4 regions of the Kitasatospora sp. NPDC127121 genome follow, and region 4 is predicted to be linked to each of the others. Evidence: riboswitches for the same ligand, from Rfam matches in the RefSeq annotation. Region 4 holds a riboswitch; each other region holds the start of a gene.
What was found. A riboswitch is a leader RNA that binds a small molecule or an ion and turns the genes downstream of it on or off. The one in region 4 is predicted to bind cobalamin.

Region 1: it holds a riboswitch for cobalamin, as region 4 does, so the genes downstream of both, ACFVHI_RS24825 (ribonucleoside-diphosphate reductase subunit alpha) here and ACFVHI_RS20990 (prenyltransferase/squalene oxidase repeat-containing protein) in region 4, are expected to answer to the same signal.
Region 2: it holds a riboswitch for cobalamin, as region 4 does, so the genes downstream of both, ACFVHI_RS06035 (cobalamin biosynthesis protein) here and ACFVHI_RS20990 (prenyltransferase/squalene oxidase repeat-containing protein) in region 4, are expected to answer to the same signal.
Region 3: it holds a riboswitch for cobalamin, as region 4 does, so the genes downstream of both, ACFVHI_RS23580 (HoxN/HupN/NixA family nickel/cobalt transporter) here and ACFVHI_RS20990 (prenyltransferase/squalene oxidase repeat-containing protein) in region 4, are expected to answer to the same signal.

Annotation. Positions count from the first base shown of each region.
Region 1 is NZ_JBHXTQ010000055.1:15,646-19,847, forward strand. It holds gene ACFVHI_RS24820 (hypothetical protein) at 1-703, opposite strand, end outside; cobalamin riboswitch at 1,125-1,267, shown strand; gene ACFVHI_RS24825 (ribonucleoside-diphosphate reductase subunit alpha) at 1,459-3,882, shown strand; gene ACFVHI_RS24830 (ribonucleotide-diphosphate reductase subunit beta) at 3,903-4,202, shown strand, end outside.
Region 2 is NZ_JBHXTQ010000006.1:85,290-89,491, reverse strand. It holds gene ACFVHI_RS06045 (hypothetical protein) at 1-52, opposite strand, end outside; gene ACFVHI_RS06040 (alpha/beta hydrolase family protein) at 399-1,511, opposite strand; cobalamin riboswitch at 1,862-1,994, shown strand; gene ACFVHI_RS06035 (cobalamin biosynthesis protein) at 2,102-3,070, shown strand; gene ACFVHI_RS06030 (cobyric acid synthase) at 3,067-4,202, shown strand, end outside.
Region 3 is NZ_JBHXTQ010000050.1:15,575-19,776, forward strand. It holds gene ACFVHI_RS23565 (AAA family ATPase) at 1-282, shown strand, start outside; gene ACFVHI_RS23570 (Fpg/Nei family DNA glycosylase) at 363-1,172, shown strand; gene ACFVHI_RS23575 (metalloregulator ArsR/SmtB family transcription factor) at 1,226-1,609, opposite strand; cobalamin riboswitch at 1,691-1,905, shown strand; partial or broken gene ACFVHI_RS23580 (HoxN/HupN/NixA family nickel/cobalt transporter) at 1,935-3,038, shown strand; gene rpmG (50S ribosomal protein L33) at 3,195-3,359, opposite strand; gene rpmB (50S ribosomal protein L28) at 3,517-3,753, shown strand; gene rpsN (30S ribosomal protein S14) at 3,753-4,058, shown strand; gene ACFVHI_RS23600 (CobW family GTP-binding protein) at 4,064-4,202, shown strand, end outside.
Region 4 is NZ_JBHXTQ010000041.1:31,515-35,716, forward strand. It holds gene ACFVHI_RS20990 (prenyltransferase/squalene oxidase repeat-containing protein) at 1-1,789, opposite strand, end outside; cobalamin riboswitch at 1,893-2,036, opposite strand; cobalamin riboswitch at 2,114-2,190, shown strand; gene ACFVHI_RS20995 (hypothetical protein) at 2,399-3,775, shown strand; gene ACFVHI_RS21000 (SMI1/KNR4 family protein) at 3,937-4,202, shown strand, end outside.

The sequences.
Region 1 (4,202 bases), on a different contig from region 4:
CGGAGACGTAGGTCGCCCGGAGCACCTTCTGGCAGCCCTGGTCACCGAGGACCTTGCCGAGCCCGCCGGTCGTCGAGTTCCCGTCCCAGCAGGGCGAGTCCAGCGAGACGAAGGTCCGGTTCCAGGTGGCGCCGTTGACCGTCACCTGGAGTGCGGAGAACAGCGCCCCCGCGTCCTGCGGCGCCGGGTCGGTGGCGGCCTCCCAGATCGGCTTCGACGGGTCGTCCGGCGCGCCGCCCGGGGTGCCGGCGGCACTTGGCGCGGCACTCTGGGCGGCACTCGGTGCGGCACTCGGCGCGGCGGAGGACGGCCGGTTGGAGGCCGAGGCGGTCGGCCCGGCGGTCGGCCCGGCGGTCGGCTTGTCGCCGTCGCCCTTCGTCAGCAGCACCGTCCCGCCCGCGACCAGGCCGCCGACCAGGACGACCGCGACCGCCACGCCGAGGGCCCGCAACCGGCGGCGGCGCTTGTCGTCCGCCGCGTTGCGGTCCGCCAGCGCCTGCCAGTTCGGCTCGGCGCGCTGCGGCGCCTGGGGCTGCGGGTACGGCTGCGGGTGCGCCTGCGGGTGTCCTTGGGGATGCGCCTGGGGATGCGGCTGGGGGTTCGGCTGCCACTGCGGCGGCAGCTGCTGCCGCGGTTGGCCCGGCTGCGGCAGCGGAGGCTGCCCCGGCGGACCGGGCTGCGCCACCGGCTGCGCGGGCGGCACCGGAGGTCCGTACGAGGCCGGCGGCGGCCCGAAGCCCCCGCTCGGCGGCAACACCGGACCGGGCACCACCGGCGGCTGCTGACCGTGCGCGTCCCCCGGCCCGGTGGGAGGCGTTCCCTGCGGACCCTGCCCGGGTGCGCCAGTTCCGTCGCTCACGCGCCCCCTCGCTTCGCTCGATGATCGCTTCGCGAAACGCGCCCCTCGGCGATTCGCTCGCTCATGCGCCCAGATCGTAGGGCATGCCCCCGCCAGCCGGTCCGCCCGGTGACCGTTCCGTATCGAAACCAGGACGCCGGAGCCCGGAACCAGGGCCCCGGGAGCCCGGATCCGAGGCGCCCCAAGGCCACGACCCGCCCCCTCCCAGCACCCCCGGTTATCGCGCCGACACACCGCGCCGTACTACATGTGGGGTCGCATCAGAGAGACACCACAAGATGTATGCTCAATCCTGCTGTCGATGCAGGGGAACCCGGTGCGAATCCGGGACTGCCCCGCAGCGGTGAGCGGGCGGCTCCAGCAGCCGCACCGCGAGTCCGAGTACCTGCCGACGGTGTGCGCACGGGCCCTCCCGCAGAGGCCGCGCCAGCACGAGAACTACCTTCCGGGCCTCGCGGGCGGGCCGGGGACGCCACTGTCGCGCGACGCTTTCTGCGTACGTGCCGTGCTCCCCTGCCCCGAACGGCCCGGTACCCCCCGATCACCGCCGCCGATCGCCGCCAGGAGAGAGCGCCTTGACCACCGCTGCCTCAGCCACCCTGCCCGCCCAGGGCACCGGCCCCGCCTCCACCGACCCGACGGTCTCCGACCCCGGCGGCGCGCTCCTTCGGCTGCTCACCGACCGCAGCGTCGATCTCCCCCAGGTGGACCCCGGCCATGTCGCCGCCGCCGCGCTGCGCGGCCGCCACGCCGGCTCGGACTTCGCCGAGCTGCGCGGGCTGGCCGTGGACGCCGCCGCGTCGATGATCGCCGAGGACCCCCAGTACTCGAAGCTGGCCGCCCGGCTGCTCGCCCTGGAGATCGTCGACGAGGCGAACAGCCAGGGCTCGCGCTCCTTCGCCGCCTCGATCGCCGTCGGCCACGACGAGGGCCTGATCGGTGACACCACCGCCGCCTTCGTCGCCAAGCACGCCGCCGCCCTGGACGCCTTGATCGACGCGCACGGCGACGACCGCTTCGAGTACTTCGGCCTGCGCACCGTGCAGTCCCGCTACCTGCTGCGCCACCCGATCACCCGCAAGGTCATCGAGACCCCGCAGCACTTCCTGCTCCGCGTCGCCTGCGGCCTGGCGGTCGGCGACAGCGAGCAGTCCGTGCGCGAGGTCGCCGAGCTGTACGGCCTGATGAGCCGGCTGGAGTACCTGACCTCCTCGCCGACCCTGTTCAACTCCGGCACCCGGCACCCGCAGATGTCGAGCTGCTACCTGCTCGACTCCCCGCTGGACAACCTGGACTCGATCTACAACCGCTACGCGCAGATCGCCCGGCTGTCCAAGCACGCCGGCGGCATCGGCCTGTCCTACTCGCGCATCCGCTCGCGCGGCAGCCTGATCCGCGGCACCAACGGCAAGTCCAACGGCATCGTCCCGTTCCTGCGCACCCTCGACTCCTCGGTCGCCGCCGTCAACCAGGGCGGCCGCCGCAAGGGCGCGGCCTGCGTCTACCTGGAGACCTGGCACGCCGACATCGAGGAGTTCCTGGAGCTCCGCGACAACACCGGCGAGGAGGCGCGGCGCACCCACAACCTCAACCTGGCGCACTGGATCCCGGACGAGTTCATGCGCCGGGTCAACGCCAACGAGGACTGGTCGCTGTTCTCCCCCGCCGACGTGCCCGAGCTCGTCGACCTGTGGGGCTCCGACTTCGACGAGGCCTACCGCAAGGCCGAGCTGGCCGGCAAGGCCGTGCGCACCATCCCCGCGCAGACCCTGTACGCCCGGATGATGCGCACCCTGGCGCAGACCGGCAACGGCTGGATGACCTTCAAGGACGCCTCCAACCGCGCCGCCAACCAGACCGCGCTGCCCGGCCGCACGGTGCACTCCTCGAACCTGTGCACCGAGATCCTGGAGGTCACGGACGACTCCGAGACCGCCGTCTGCAACCTCGGCTCGGTCAACCTCGGCGCCCACGTCGCCCCCGGGGCCTCCGTCGACGACCTGCTCGGCGCCATGGACTGGGAGCGCCTCGACGCCACCGTCCGCACCGCCGTGACGTTCCTCGACCGCGTGGTGGACATCAACTTCTACCCGACCACCGAGGCCGGCACCTCCAACTCCCGCTGGCGCCCGGTCGGCCTCGGCGTGATGGGCCTCCAGGACGTCTTCTTCAAGCTGCGGATCGACTTCGACTCCGCCGAGGCCGCGCGGCTCTCCACCCTCATCGCCGAGCGCATCATGCTCACCGCGTACGAGCGCTCCGCCGACCTGGCCGAGCAGCTGGGCCGCCACGAGGCCTACGGCGAGACCCGCGCCGCCCGCGGCGAACTGCACATCGACCACTTCCCGACGGCCGCCCCGCAGTGGGCCGACCGCTGGACCGCGCTGCGCGCCCGCATCGCCGAGACCGGCCTGCGCAACTCGCTGCTGCTGGCCATCGCGCCGACCGCGACCATCGCGTCCATCGCCGGCGTCTACGAGTGCATCGAGCCGCAGGTCTCCAACCTGTTCAAGCGCGAGACGCTGTCCGGCGAGTTCCTCCAGGTCAACCCGTACCTGGTGCGCGAGCTCAAGGAGCTCGGCGTCTGGGACCAGCAGACCCGCGACGCCCTGCGCGAGGCCAACGGCTCCGTCCAGGAGCTGGGCTGGCTGCCCGCCGAGGTCCGCTCGCTCTACCGCACCGCCTGGGAGCTGCCCCAGCGCGCGCTGATCGACCTGGCCGCGGCCCGCATGCCGTACCTCGACCAGAGCCAGTCGCTGAACCTGTTCATGGCGGCGCCGACCATCGGCAAGCTCAGCTCGATGTACGCCTACGCGTGGAAGGTCGGTCTCAAGACCACCTACTACCTGCGCTCGCGCCCGGCGACCCGGATCGCCCAGGCCGCCTCCGGTGCCGCCCGCGCCGCCGCGCCCGCGTCCGCGTCCGCGCCCGTGCCGGTGAACACCCCGACCCTCACCCCGGAGGAGGAGGCCGCGCTGGCCTGCTCCCTGGAGAACCCCGAGTCCTGCGAGGCCTGCCAGTGAGCACCCCCGACCGCGAGAAGATGCTGCTCGACCCCGGCTTCGAGCTGACCCTGCGCCCGATGCGCTACCCGTCGTTCTACGACCGGTACCGGGACGCGATCAAGAACACCTGGACCGTCGAGGAGGTGGACCTGCACTCCGACGTCGCCGACCTGGCCAAGCTCAGCGAGGGCGAGCGCCACCTCATCGGCCGCCTGGTCGCCTTCTTCGCCACCGGGGACTCGATCGTCTCCAACAACGTGGTGCTGAGCCTCTACAAGCACATCAACTCCCCGGAGGCGCGGCTGTACCTGTCGCGCCAGCTGTTCGAGGAGGCCGTG
Region 2 (4,202 bases), on a different contig from region 4:
CGCCCGGCTTGCCGGCGGCGGGCCGGTGGGCCGTACCGGGGAGACGGGTCACCGTCGCACCAGTACCGATCGTCGGAGGGAGCGGGGCATCACGGTCGCGCGGATTCCGAGACGTCACGTCGAGCAGTCTTCCCCTTGTACCGGCCTTCTGTCACATCCGGTTGGCTGTACGGACGGGCGGCCGTCGACGGCGCCTCCCCAAGATCGGGCAACAATCGGGCAACAGAGGCAAACCGCCTGGCCGGAAACAGGTGGCGGGGGCATGCCATCCCGGCTCAACCCTTGCGGCGGCGGTCGCGCTACCCGCCCGACCGGTCACACTCCGTGGCTGACGGGTGAGGTCCGGGTTTCGTACAGAGGCCCTGTCGGTGTGACTTCTCGTGCGGGGGGGGCTGGGTTCAGAGAAGGGGGGTGAGCCAGCGGCGGAGGAGTTCGGTGTAGTGGGTGGGGGCCGAGTTCCAGAGGGTGGCGTGGTCGGCGCCCGGGAAAGGCCGGAGGCTGACCACGCCGGGGCGGGCGGCAGCGAGGCGCTCGGCGGCGCGGAACGGGGCGACCTGATCGTCGGGGCTGTGCAGGAGGAGGGTGGGGACACGCAGGTCGGCGCCCTCGGCGATGCGGCTGAAGTCGGCGAGGTCGACGCCGGTGCGGCCCTCGGCGGCGAGGGCGCCGAGCTCGGCGGCGGCGCCGGTGTAGCCGGCCCGGGCGGCGCCGCGGCGGGCGGTGGCGGGCAGGTCGAGGACCGGCGAGTCCAGGACGAGGCCGCTGATGGCATGGGCCCAGGCGGAGCGGGAGGCCGTCTGGAGGGCCATAGTGGCGCCGAGGGACCAGCCGTACAGGATGACCCGGCCGGCGCCGCTGTCGAGGGCGAGCCGGACCGCCGACTCGACGTCGCGCCACTCGGTCTCGCCGAAGTGGCCGAGCCCGTCCGGCGAGGCGGGGGCGCCCTGGTCGCCCCGGTAGGTGACGGCGAGGGCGGGCAGGGCGAGGCGGTCGAGGACGGGGAGGACCGGGAGGGTCTGCTGCCGGTCGGCGCCGGGGCCGTGGACGAGGATCACCCAGGTGCCGCGTTTGCCGTCGAGGCGCCAGGCGGGGAGCGCGCCGAGTTCGCCGTCGGCGGCGATGTCGGTGAAGGGGAGGCCGAGCGCCTCCGTGGGGTCGCCGAGGTGGACGCGGGGGGTGAAGCGGACCTCGGTGCCGGGAGTGAGGGTGCCCCGGTCGGCGCGGACGAGGCGGCGGGTGACACCGTTCTCGTCGCTGTGCAGGACGTCCTCGACGACGGCGTGGCCGTGGTCGTCCCACTCCACGGCCCATCGGCCGGGGCGCAGGCTCTCGGGGCGGCGGTTGAAGGTGATCCGGCCCGCGGCGAGGCTCCGCACCAGGACGGGGCCCGACTCCCGGACGGCGCTCGCCGGGTGGACCAGCCGTTCGGAGGCCCGACGGCCGATCACCAGGACGGCGGCCCCGGCGCCGACGACGGCGGCCGCCACGACGGCCGCGGTTCCCCAACGCATATCGCTCCCCGCTCTGCTGGTCTTGGCTGGTCTTGGACCGGACGGTGTCCGGGCGGTGTCCGGGCGCTGCTCGGACGGTGTTCGGGCACCAGTTCACCGGGGGGCCGCGCGGGCGGCCACCGGGCTGGGCCGTCCGGGGTACGGCGGGGCGTCGGGCAGGGCGGGCGTCAGGCGGGCGGGGCGTCGGGCGGGGCGGGCCTCGGGCGGGCGGGGCGTCGGGCGGGGCGGGCCTCGGGCGGGCGAGAACGGCACCGGCGACAGGGCTCCGAGGTGTGACCAACCCCTCCGTGACCTCGGTTGACTCCCGGTTCGGCCGCGTGATGGGATCCTGGGGCCAAACGGAGGCATGCAGAGGAAGCCGGTGCGAGTCCGGCGCGGTCCCGCCACTGTCACCGGGGAGCACGCTCGGAACATTGCCACGGCGGACCGTCAGAAGCCGCTGGAAGGCCCGGGGGTGCGTCCGACCCGGAAGCCAGGAGACTCTCGCCCCCGGTACGTCGATCCAGGGCGCGGACCCTGAGTGAGGACACGCACGCGATGCAGGCTGCCCCGACCCGCCGGACCCGACGCGGCCTTCCGCCGAACCCGCCGTGCGCCCGCTGACCCGCGCCGCCGCGTTCGCGCTCGGCGCCGCCGCGGGCTTCGCCGCGGACGCCCGCTTCGCCGACCCCCGGCGCGGCCACCCGGTGGCCGTCTTCGGCGGCGCGGCGACCCGGCTGGAGCGGCGGGTGTGGCAGGACGACCGGGTGGCCGGCGCCGGGTACACGGCGATGTGCGTGGGCGCGGTCGCGGCCGGCGCGGTGGCCCTGGACCGTACGGTGGGCCGGCGTCCGCTGGGCCGGGCCGCGCTGGCGGCCGCCGCGACCTGGACGGTGCTGGGCGGCACCTCGCTGACCCGGGAGGCGCGCACCATCGGCCGGTCGCTGGCCACGGGCGACCTGACGGCCGCGCGGGAACGGCTGCCGCACCTGTGCGGGCGGGATCCGAGCGCGCTGGACGGGCCGCAGATCGCCCGCGCGGTGGTCGAGTCGGTGGCCGAGAACACGGCGGACGCCGTGGTGAACGCGCTGGTCTGGGGCACGCTGGCGGGCACGCCGGGGCTGCTGGCGTTCCGCGCGGTGAACACGCTGGACGCGATGGTCGGCCACCGCTCGCCGCGGTACGCCCGGTTCGGCTGGGCCTCGGCCCGGCTCGACGACGTGGCGGGCTGGCCGGGCGCCCGGCTGACGGCGCTGCTCACGGTGGCCGCCGCGCCGCAGCCGAAAACGGCCTGGCGGGTCTGGCGGCGGGACGGTTCGGCGCACCCGAGCCCGAACGCGGGCCAGGCGGAGGCGGCCTTCGCGGGCGCGGTGGGCGTCCGGCTGGGCGGGACCCTCCAGTACGGGGAGCGGGTGGAGCACCGGCCGGTGCTGGGCGCGGAGTTGCGCCCGGTGACGGTGGACGACATCGAGCGGGCCTGCGTGCTCTCCCGGCGGGTGGGCGCGCTGGCCCTGGGTACGACGGTCGCGGGGCACGTCGCGCTGCGCTTGCTGACGACACGGTGGAGGGGAAGGGCATGAGCAACGCACTGCTGGTCGCCGGGACGACCTCGGACGCGGGCAAGAGTGTGGTGACCGCGGGCATCTGCCGCTGGCTGGCCCGGCAGGGGGTGCGGGTCGCGCCGTTCAAGGCGCAGAACATGTCGCTGAACTCCTTCGTCACCGCCGACGGCGCCGAGATCGGCCGGGCGCAGGCGATGCAGGCGCAGGCGGCCCGGGTGGAGCCGGAGGCGGCGATGAACCCGGTGCTGCTGAAACCGGGCGCGGACGGCCGCAGCCAGGTGGTGCTGCTGGGCCGGCCGGTCGCCGAGGTGGGCGCGCTGGACTACCGCGAGCGCAAGCCCGTCCTGCTGGAACGGTCGTTGGAGTGCCTGGCGGATCTGCGCCGCCGCTACGAGGTGGTGGTCTGCGAGGGCGCCGGTTCGCCCGCCGAGATCAACCTGCGGGACCGGGACATCGCCAACATGGGCCTGGCGACGGCCGCCGGGCTGCCGGTGGTGGTGGTCGGGGACATCGACCGCGGCGGCGTCTTCGCGGCGATGTACGGGACGCTGGCGCTGCTGTCGGCGCAGGACCAGCGGCACGTGGCGGGCTGGTTCGTCAACAAGTTCCGCGGCGACGCGCGGCTGCTGGCGCCCGGCCTGGACATGCTGCACGGGCTGACCGGCCGTCCGGTGCTCGGCACCCTGCCGATGCTGCCGGGCCTGTGGCTGGACGCCGAGGACTCGCTGGACCTGTCCACGGTGGTGGACCGGGTCGACGGCCGCGGCCCGCTCGGGGCGGACGTACTGCGGGTGGCCGTGGTGCGCTTCCCCCGGCTGTCGAACTTCACCGACCTGGACGCCCTGGCGCAGGAGCCCGGCGTGCTGGTGCGCTGGGTGACCCGGCCGGAGGAACTGGCCGACGCCGACCTGGTGGTGCTGCCCGGCACCCGGGCCACCGTGGCCGACCTGGCCTGGCTGCGCGAACGCGGCCTGGAGCCGGCGCTGAAGGCGCGGACGGCGGCCGGGCTGCCGGTCCTCGGGGTGTGCGGCGGCTACCAGATGCTGGCGCGCGGGATCGAGGACGAGGTGGAGTCCGGGGCCGGCTCGGTCGAGGGCCTGGGCCTGCTGCCGACGCACGTGCGGTTCGGCGCCGAGAAGGTGCTGGCGCG
Region 3 (4,202 bases), on a different contig from region 4:
CGCCCGGCCATCGGCCTCGGCGGCTGGAAGCGGCACATCGGCCCCGGCATGATCCCGGTCGTGCTGCTGCCCAGCCTGGACTCCGTGCTGCACCGCAACGCCCGGCGCGGCGGTACCCGGCGGCTCGGTGACGAGGAGGTGGCGCGGATCCACGGCCGGATGGCCGGCTGGTACAACTCCGGGCTGCCGATCATCGACAACTCGTACCTGGACGTGGCCGGCACCGCCGCCGAGCTGGACCGCGTCATCCTGGCCCGGCTGATGGGCATGCCGGTCCGCTGACCTGCGACGATCCGGCGCTGTCGGTGCCGACTGCGATGATGTGCGGGTCCTGTCGAACCACCCCGGGGGAGCTGACGCCCGTGCCGGAAGGCCACATCATCCACCGCCTCGCCGCCGAGAACCGGAAGGCCTTCGGCGGCCGCCCGGTCGAGGTGTCCAGCCCGCAGGGCCGGTTCGCCGACGAGGCCAAGGCCATCGACGGGCAGCTGCTCACCGCGGCCGAAGCCGTCGGCAAGCACCTGTTCCTCGGCTTCGAGGAGGGCGGCTGGGTGCACGTCCACCTCGGCCTCTACGGCGGCTTCGCCTTCGGCACCGGGCCCGCGCCCGAGCCGGTCGGCCTGGTCCGGCTGCGGCTGGCCAACGACGACGGCTACGCCGACCTGCGCGGCCCCAACACCTGCGCGCTGGTCACCGGCGCGGAGAAGGCCGCCGTCGCCGCCCGGCTGGGCCCCGACCCGCTGCGCGCCGACGCCGATCCGCAGGCCGCCTGGCGCCGGATATCGGCGAGCCGTACGACCGTCGCCGCGCTGCTGATGGACCAGAAGGTGCTGGCCGGGGTGGGCAACGTCTACCGGGCCGAGGTGCTGTTCCGCCACGGGATCAACCCGCACCGCGCCGGCCGCGACCTCACCCGGGGCGAGTGGGACGCGATCTGGGCCGACCTGGTCGCCCTGATGCACGAGGGCGTCGGCGCGGGCCGGATCGACACCGTCCGGCCCGAGCACACCCCCGAGGCGATGGGCCGCCCGCCGCGCGTCGACGACCACGGCGGCGAGGTGTACGTCTACCGGCGGGCCGCGATGCCCTGCCTGGTCTGCGGCACCGACGTCCGGGCGGAGCAGCACGCCGCGCGCAACCTCTTCTGGTGCCCCACCTGCCAGGCGGCCTGACCGGGTCCGCGGTTGCTCCGGCCGGCCCCCCGGCGTGTCCTCCGGGGGGCCGGTCAGCCGACGGCCGCGGTGGGCTCGTGGTGTTCGGCGGCGGCGCACGCGTCGAGGAGGGGGCGCATGGCCTCGTCCACGAGCCGGTAGCGCACGACCCGCCCGTCCTTGTCCCCGGTGACCACGCCCGCGGTGCGGAGCAGTCGCAGGGCCTGGGACACGGCGGGGTCGCGCATGCCGGTGGCGACGGCGAGGTCGGAGACGGCGAGCGGGCCGGCCCGGTGGAGGGCGAGCAGGAGGGCGAGCCGCCCGGGGTCGGCGAGCAGGGAGAACCGCTCGGCCCAGGTGCGGACGTGCGCGGGGTCGCCGATCGCGGCGATGGCCTCGCAGACCCGGTGTCCGTCGATGGTGCGGTGGCCCGCGCGGTCGGCCGGTACGAGATGCATGCGCACATTGTTGCAGGAGGGGGCCTGTGATCCTGGACACCTGCGCAGGTGCGCAGCCTTGCAAGGGTGGGTCCTGGCCCCTACGGTGTTCCCCGCCGTGGTGCTCGGGAAGACCGGTGACGGATCCTCAGGGGTCCCAGTCCGGAGCGGCCCTCGCCACTGTGATCGGGCCATCGTGATCGTCGACGATGGAGAGACGTCCGTACCCACGACGCCACTGGGAGCCTCGCGCACCTGGGAAGGCGGGTACGGGACCCCCGTAAGCCAGGAGACCGGCCACGGCATCTCACGAAGTGTTTCCACGAGGTGCTGGAGCGTGACCCGAATGACCCTGCCCGAAACCGCCGCCGCCGAGGCGCCGGCGACACCGTCCGTGCTGCCCACGTTCCGCTGGAAGCGCGAGGACACCGTTCGCACGGCCGGGCTGATGGGGGTGATCCTGGCCATGCACGTGGTGGCGTTCGGGACGCTCATCTTCCTGGTCGCGCCCCACAACTACGCGGTCGGCACCCAGGTCTTCGGCGTGGGCCTGGGGATCACCGCGTACACCCTCGGCATGCGGCACGCCTTCGACGCCGACCACATCGCGGTGATCGACAACACCACCCGCAAACTGATGGCGGACGGCAAGCGGCCGGTCTCGGTCGGCTTCTGGTTCGCCCTCGGGCACTCCTCGATGGTGGTGCTGATGGCCGCCCTGGTGGCGGGCGGCGCGCAGCTGGCCAGCACGCTGATGGACGACGACTCGACCACCCACAAGTGGCTCGGGATGGTCGGCACGACGGCCTCCGGCGCGTTCCTCTACCTGATCGGCGCGCTCAACCTGGCCGCGCTGCTCGGCATCCTCAAGGTGTTCCGGGCGATGCGGGCCGGGTCGTACGACGAGGCGCAGCTGGAGGAGCACCTCAACTCGCGCGGCTTCATGGCCCGGGTGCTGAACCGGGCGACCCGCTCGATCACCCGGCCCGGGCAGATGTTCCCGGTGGGCATGGTGCTGGGGCTGGGCTTCGACACCGCGACCGAGGTCACCCTGATGGTGATGGCCGGGTCGGGCGCGGCGGCCGGGCTGCCCTGGTACGCGATCGTCTGCCTGCCGCTGCTGTTCGCGGCCGGGATGAGCCTGTTCGACACCCTGGACGGGACGTTCATGAACTTCGCGTACCAGTGGGCCTTCGCCAACCCGGTCCGGAAGGTCTACTACAACCTGACGATCACCGGGCTGTCGATCGCGGTGGCCTTCGTCATCGGCACCATCGAGCTGGTCGGCGTGCTGCACGAGAAGCTCGATCTGACCGACCCGGTCACCGGCTGGATCGCGGGCATCTCGCTGGACAACGTCGGCTACGCGATCGCCGGGCTGTTCGTGGTGGTCTGGGCCGCGGCGACCGCCAACTGTACGGGGGCGGGGGTGGATATGTGCTGGGCGGCCGCCGTGTTGGGCGGGCGGCGCGCGGCGCCGGCTGCCACCCGCGACGGCGCCTCCCCCGGGATCCCGGGGGAGGCGCCGTTTCGTCGCTGCGGGGCGGTACGGGTCGCTGCCGGTCGGCGTTTCGTCGGTGCGGGGTTCAGTTCGGGCGGGCGGGGTTCAGCGCTCTTCGCGGAAGTCGACGTGCCGGCGCGCGATCGGGTCGTACTTGCGCAGGACCATCCGGTCCGGGTCGTTGCGGCGGTTCTTGCGGGTCACGTACGTGTAGCCGGTGCCGGCGGTGGAGCGGAGCTTGATGACGGGGCGCAGTTCACTACGGGCCATGGGTGTCCTCCCGGGTTGGCGGGTTGGCGGGTTGGCGGGTTGGCGGGTTGGCGGGGCGTTCGGGGCCGGGGCGAAACCGTACACCGAAATGGAAGTCATTTTCATCTGGTGTAACGTGAGCTCCGTCCTGCCCATTCCCGGACGTCAGGGAGCACCCATGTCCGCCCGCTGCCAACTCACCGGCCGCAAGCCCGGATTCGGCAACGCGATCTCGCACTCGCACCGCCGCACCCGCCGCCGCTTCGACCCCAACATCCAGCACAAGCGCTACTGGCTGCCCGGCGAGGGCCGGTACGTCCGGCTCACCCTCAGCGCCAAGGGCATCCGCACCATCGACACGATCGGCATCGAGGCCGCCGTCGCCCGCATCCGCGCCCGAGGGGGGAAGGTCTGATGGCCAAGCAGAGCAAGATCGCCAGGAACGAGCAGCGCCGCGCCGTCGTGGCCCGGTACGCCGAGCGCCGCGCCGAGCTCAAGCGGATCATCGCCCACCCCGGCACCGCCCCCGCCGAACGCGCCGCCGCCCAGGCCGAACTCGCCCGCCAGCCCCGCGACGCCAGCGCCACCCGGATCCGCAACCGCGACGCCGTCGACGGCCGCCCCCGCGGCTACCTGCGGGCCTTCGGCCTCTCCCGGGTCAACCTCCGCGTCCACGCCCACGCCGGCCACCTGCCCGGCGTCCGCAAGGCCAGCTGGTGAGCGGCGTGGACGGGATCAAGCTGCCCGTGGTGGTCGTCGCAGGACTGCATGCCGCCGAACGCCGCGCCGCCGTCCGGGAGTTGGCCGCGGCCGCGGTGGACGCAGTGGTCCTCCACCATGACCTGCGGGAGGCCTCGCAGGGTG
Region 4 (4,202 bases):
CCTTGCCCGGCTGGTCCAGGAAGTCGACGATCCTGCGCAGCGCGGCGTCGTCGGTGCCGGTGGCCGCGAGGGCGTAGGCGCCGTCGATGGTGAGGCCGAAGTCGGCGAAGGCCGGGAAGCCCTCGTAGTAGCGGCCGTTGATCAGGCGGGACGGGTCGGTGAGGTAGACGCTGCCCTTGGCGGCGTCGGGGGTTCTTCCGGCAGGCTTCGTGGTGGCGGGCGTCGTCGGCGGCGTGCCGGCGTCCGGGTTGTGCCGAACGCTGGTGAGGTCGGTGCCGGTCAGGGCCAGGATCGCCTGCTCGGTGGCGGCCGGGTCCGGGTCGGTGGTCGACGCGTCGGGGCCGAAGCCGCCGTCCGTACCCTGCCGGGCGGCGAGCCAGGCCGTGGCGGCGGCCCGGCGGGTGTCCTGTCCGGTGGCCTTGAACGCCTGGGCCGCGCTCGCGGTGCTGATGGTGTCGCCGGGGGCGCCGAGGTACGGGAGCAGGGATCCGTCGGCCTGCTGTCCGGCCGCGAGCTGGTCCGAAGCCTTCTTCGCCGCCGTCTCGTACCCGGGGGCCGTACGCAGGGCGAGGACTGCGAGGCCGGTGGTGAGCGGGTCGGACTCGCAGTGCTCGCCGGCGACGATCATCGATCCGGCCACCCCGCCGTCGGCGCACTGGAGCGCCGTGAAGCGGGCGAGCGCCGGGGCGGGTGGCGTGACGCCGGCGCGTTGGAGGGCGATGACGCCGAGGGACTGGACCCAGGGCGAGGCCGCGCCGAGGAAGTCCCCGGCGGCGGTGCACTTGCCGTTCTCCCCCGCCGCCGTGCAGACGTGGCCGGTGAGCGCGGCGATCAGGTCCCGGCCGCCGAAGGCCCGGGGATCGCCGCCGGTGCTCTCGGCGACGAGGGCCAGCAGTGCGGCGGCCCTCGCATCGGGCCGGCCGGCCGGTCCGTCGGGGTACAGGAAGGCGTCGGTGTGGGCGGCGAGGAAGGCGGTCGTCCTGCGCAGCGCCGGGTCCTGCGTGCCGGCGGCGGCGAGGGCGATGGCGGTGAGGGCGGTCCGGGGGTAGTCCGGCCCCTCGACGGCCCAGTTCTCCATGTGGTCGCCGCCGACGAGTTGGCGGGCCAGCCAGGCCACAGCGGCCGCCGGGTCACCGGCGGTGGACGGCCCGGTCGGTGTCGGGGTCGCCGAGGGCGACGGCGAGGCGGATGGCGAGGCGGACGGCGAAGCCGACGAACCGCCGCTCTTCGCTCTCACGGAGTCCGGGGTGAAGCCCGGTGCCCCGCTGGTACCGCCGATGTCGGTGCCGCCGTACACCCAGGCCTCGACCTCGCCGGGCTTGGGCTTCTGCGTCCCGGCGCCGAACCGGCTGTAGGACCAGGCCTGTTGGCCGGGTTCGGCGATCCAGTACGACCAGTACGCGGTGGCCTGCGGGGTGTTGACGCAGGGTTCCTCGGCCGGCGTCGGGTACTGGGTGCCGCTGTTGAAGGTCCCGGTTCCGAGTCGGCAGATGAAGGCGGGCCCGTCGTGCTCGGTTCCGGCGGTGGTGAAGCCGGCGGCGCGCAGCAGGTTCATCCCGGTCGTGGGGTGGGCGTCGCAGCCCCGGACGACGCCGCCGCCCCAGTGGGTGAAGTCGACGGCGACGATCGCGCCCGTCGTCGCCGTGCACTGCTCGATCGGGTCGGCGGCCGCGGTGCCGGGGCGCCCGAACAGGACGCTTCCGCAGGCGGCGACCGCGACAGCACCGGCGACCACCACGGACGCGAGGTCCCGGTTCCTGTGACGTGTGCGACTGCTGCTGACCCTCACGACGACTCCCTGGTCGGTCGACGCAGGACGCAACGGCGCAGCCGACGGTCTCCTGGGCAGGGACCGTCCGGACCGCGTCGTAGTCCGCGACGACGCAAGTGCTCTGTGAACAGGCCCCCGGTCCAGGCATTCCGGCTCACCCACCACAGGTGGGTCCACGGTTGCGGGTCAGCGCCGGAGTTGGACCGGCTTCCCCTGAATGCCGAGGGCAAAAAATCGGTTCATCAGACCACGGCGGTCGAACGGGAGTCAACGGGTCGTCATATCGATCACATCACCTCGTCGGCCGGTGCGCCGTGCGGTAGCGTCCGCGGTGGCCGAGCGGGGGAACCCGGTGCGAATCCGGGGCTGACGCGCAGCGGTGTGGGGTGGCCATCGTGCCGCCCTGAGCCCGAATGCCCGCCCGGCCACGCACCATGGCGAAAGCCGGCCCACGCGATCCGGGCGGCGACCGCTCCGGCAGTCGCGCGCCCTCCAACGGACGCCGGAACTCCGGGGCAGGGTCGGCGCCCGCCACCCCAAGGAGCCTGTCCCGTGTCCCTCCTCGCCCCCTCGCGGACCACCCCCTCTCGGACCACCCCCTCCCGCGCCGCCTCCGCCGCCTCCGCCATCACCGTCGCCCTGACGGCCGGCGCACTCCTGCTCTCCGCCGTCCCCGCCCACGCGACGGCCAGCCCGACCCAGATAGCCACCTCGAAGAGCACCGGCGTCACCTACCTGAAGTCGCTCCAGGCCGCCGACGGCAGCTACGTCACCGGCGGCGGGCTCTCCAACGAGTGGGCGTTCAGCGCACTCGCGGCCGCCGGCACGGCCGCCGCCGACGTCACCCCCGGCGGCGACCCCACCAAGAACGCCCGCCTGGTGTACCGCAACCAGCTCGCCGCCCCCGGCTGGCCGAGCGCCTCGCCGGTCGTCACGGACTACGAGCGCGGCATCCTCAACGCCTACGCCGCCGGCATCGACCCCGCCCGGGTCGGCCCGGGCCGCAACCTCGTCGCCGACCTCGCCGCCTACTGGCAGACCGCCGAACCCGGCTACTACGGCCCGTCCGCCAACTTCAACGGCACCGTCTTCGGCCTCCTCGCCCTCGCGGGCGCCAAGACCCAGGCCGGCAGCCCCCGCGTCCCGCAGCCGCTGCTCGACGCCTCCGTCACGGCGGTGCGCGCCAACCAGCACAACGACGGCGGCTGGAACTTCAGCAAGGCCGCGGGCGACCCGAACGCCCTCGCCCAGGGCAGCGACATCGACATGACCGGTGCCGCCATGGCCTCGCTCTGCACCGGGGGCGTCCCCGCCACCGACCCGGCGATCGTCGCCGCCAAGAACTTCCTCAAGGGCAAGCTCACCGCCTCCGGCGCCTTCAACGCCATGTTCGGCGTCAACACCGACTCCAACGGCTGGGCCGTCTCCGGCCTCAACGCCTGCGGCATCAACCCCCAGGGCGCCGACTTCACCAGCGGCACCGGCAAGAGCCCCGTCGACTTCCTGATCGCCCAGCAGTTCAAGCCCGGCGGCGGCTTCAAGTACCTGCCCACCGACACCACCCCCTCCCCCTACGCCTCCGTCGACGGCCTGCGCGCCGTCGCCGGCGCCGGCTTCACCGCCACCCCGCCGGCCCCGACCACCGCCGGCGAGCCCGCCTGGGCCGCCGCCACCACCTTCGTCCCCGGCACCGCCGCCAAGCTCGCGCTGGTCATCGACGACGGCACCGGCGCGCTCAAGGTCTGCGCCGTCACCCTCACCCCGACCGGCACCACCGCGACCCTCGGCGACGTCCTCGACTCCGCCGCATCCGCGACCCCCGCCGGCTGCGTCACCGCCGTCACCCCGTCCTCCGGCACCGGCGCCGTCACCGCGATCAACGGCACCGCCAACAGCGGCTCCTCCACCTGGAAGGTCAGCCTGGACGGCGCCACCGCCACCACCGCCACCCGGGCCACCACCGTCCACCTCGGCGACACCGTCTCGCTCCGCTACGGCAACTGATCCGAAGGTCCCGGTCGTCCTGGACGCCGGGGACGAGCTTCGAACCGTTGAGATCGAGCGGGGCCCGTCAGCCGGCGGTCTTCCGGTCGGGTCAGTGGCTTGTCGGAGCCGTCGCCTAAAGTGCAGCTTCTGACGACGGGCGGCCGGAGAGGGGTCAGGTAATGACCGAGGCATGGGACCGACTGCGGGCGATCATGGGCGAGCCGGTGTACACCCCGGCGCGGGTGCCGTGGGAGCTGGCACCGGCCGAGCTCGGGGTCCAACTGCCGTCGGACTACCGGGCGTTCGTCGATCTGTACGGTGCGGTGAACCTGAACGGCGAGTGGGGTGTGCGGTCGCCGACGGAGCGCTCCCACGGAGTCGGTTCGCCGGGCGGCCTGGCGGGGTGGCGTTTCGAGAGCGACACCGAGTTCCGGGGGCAGGTCGA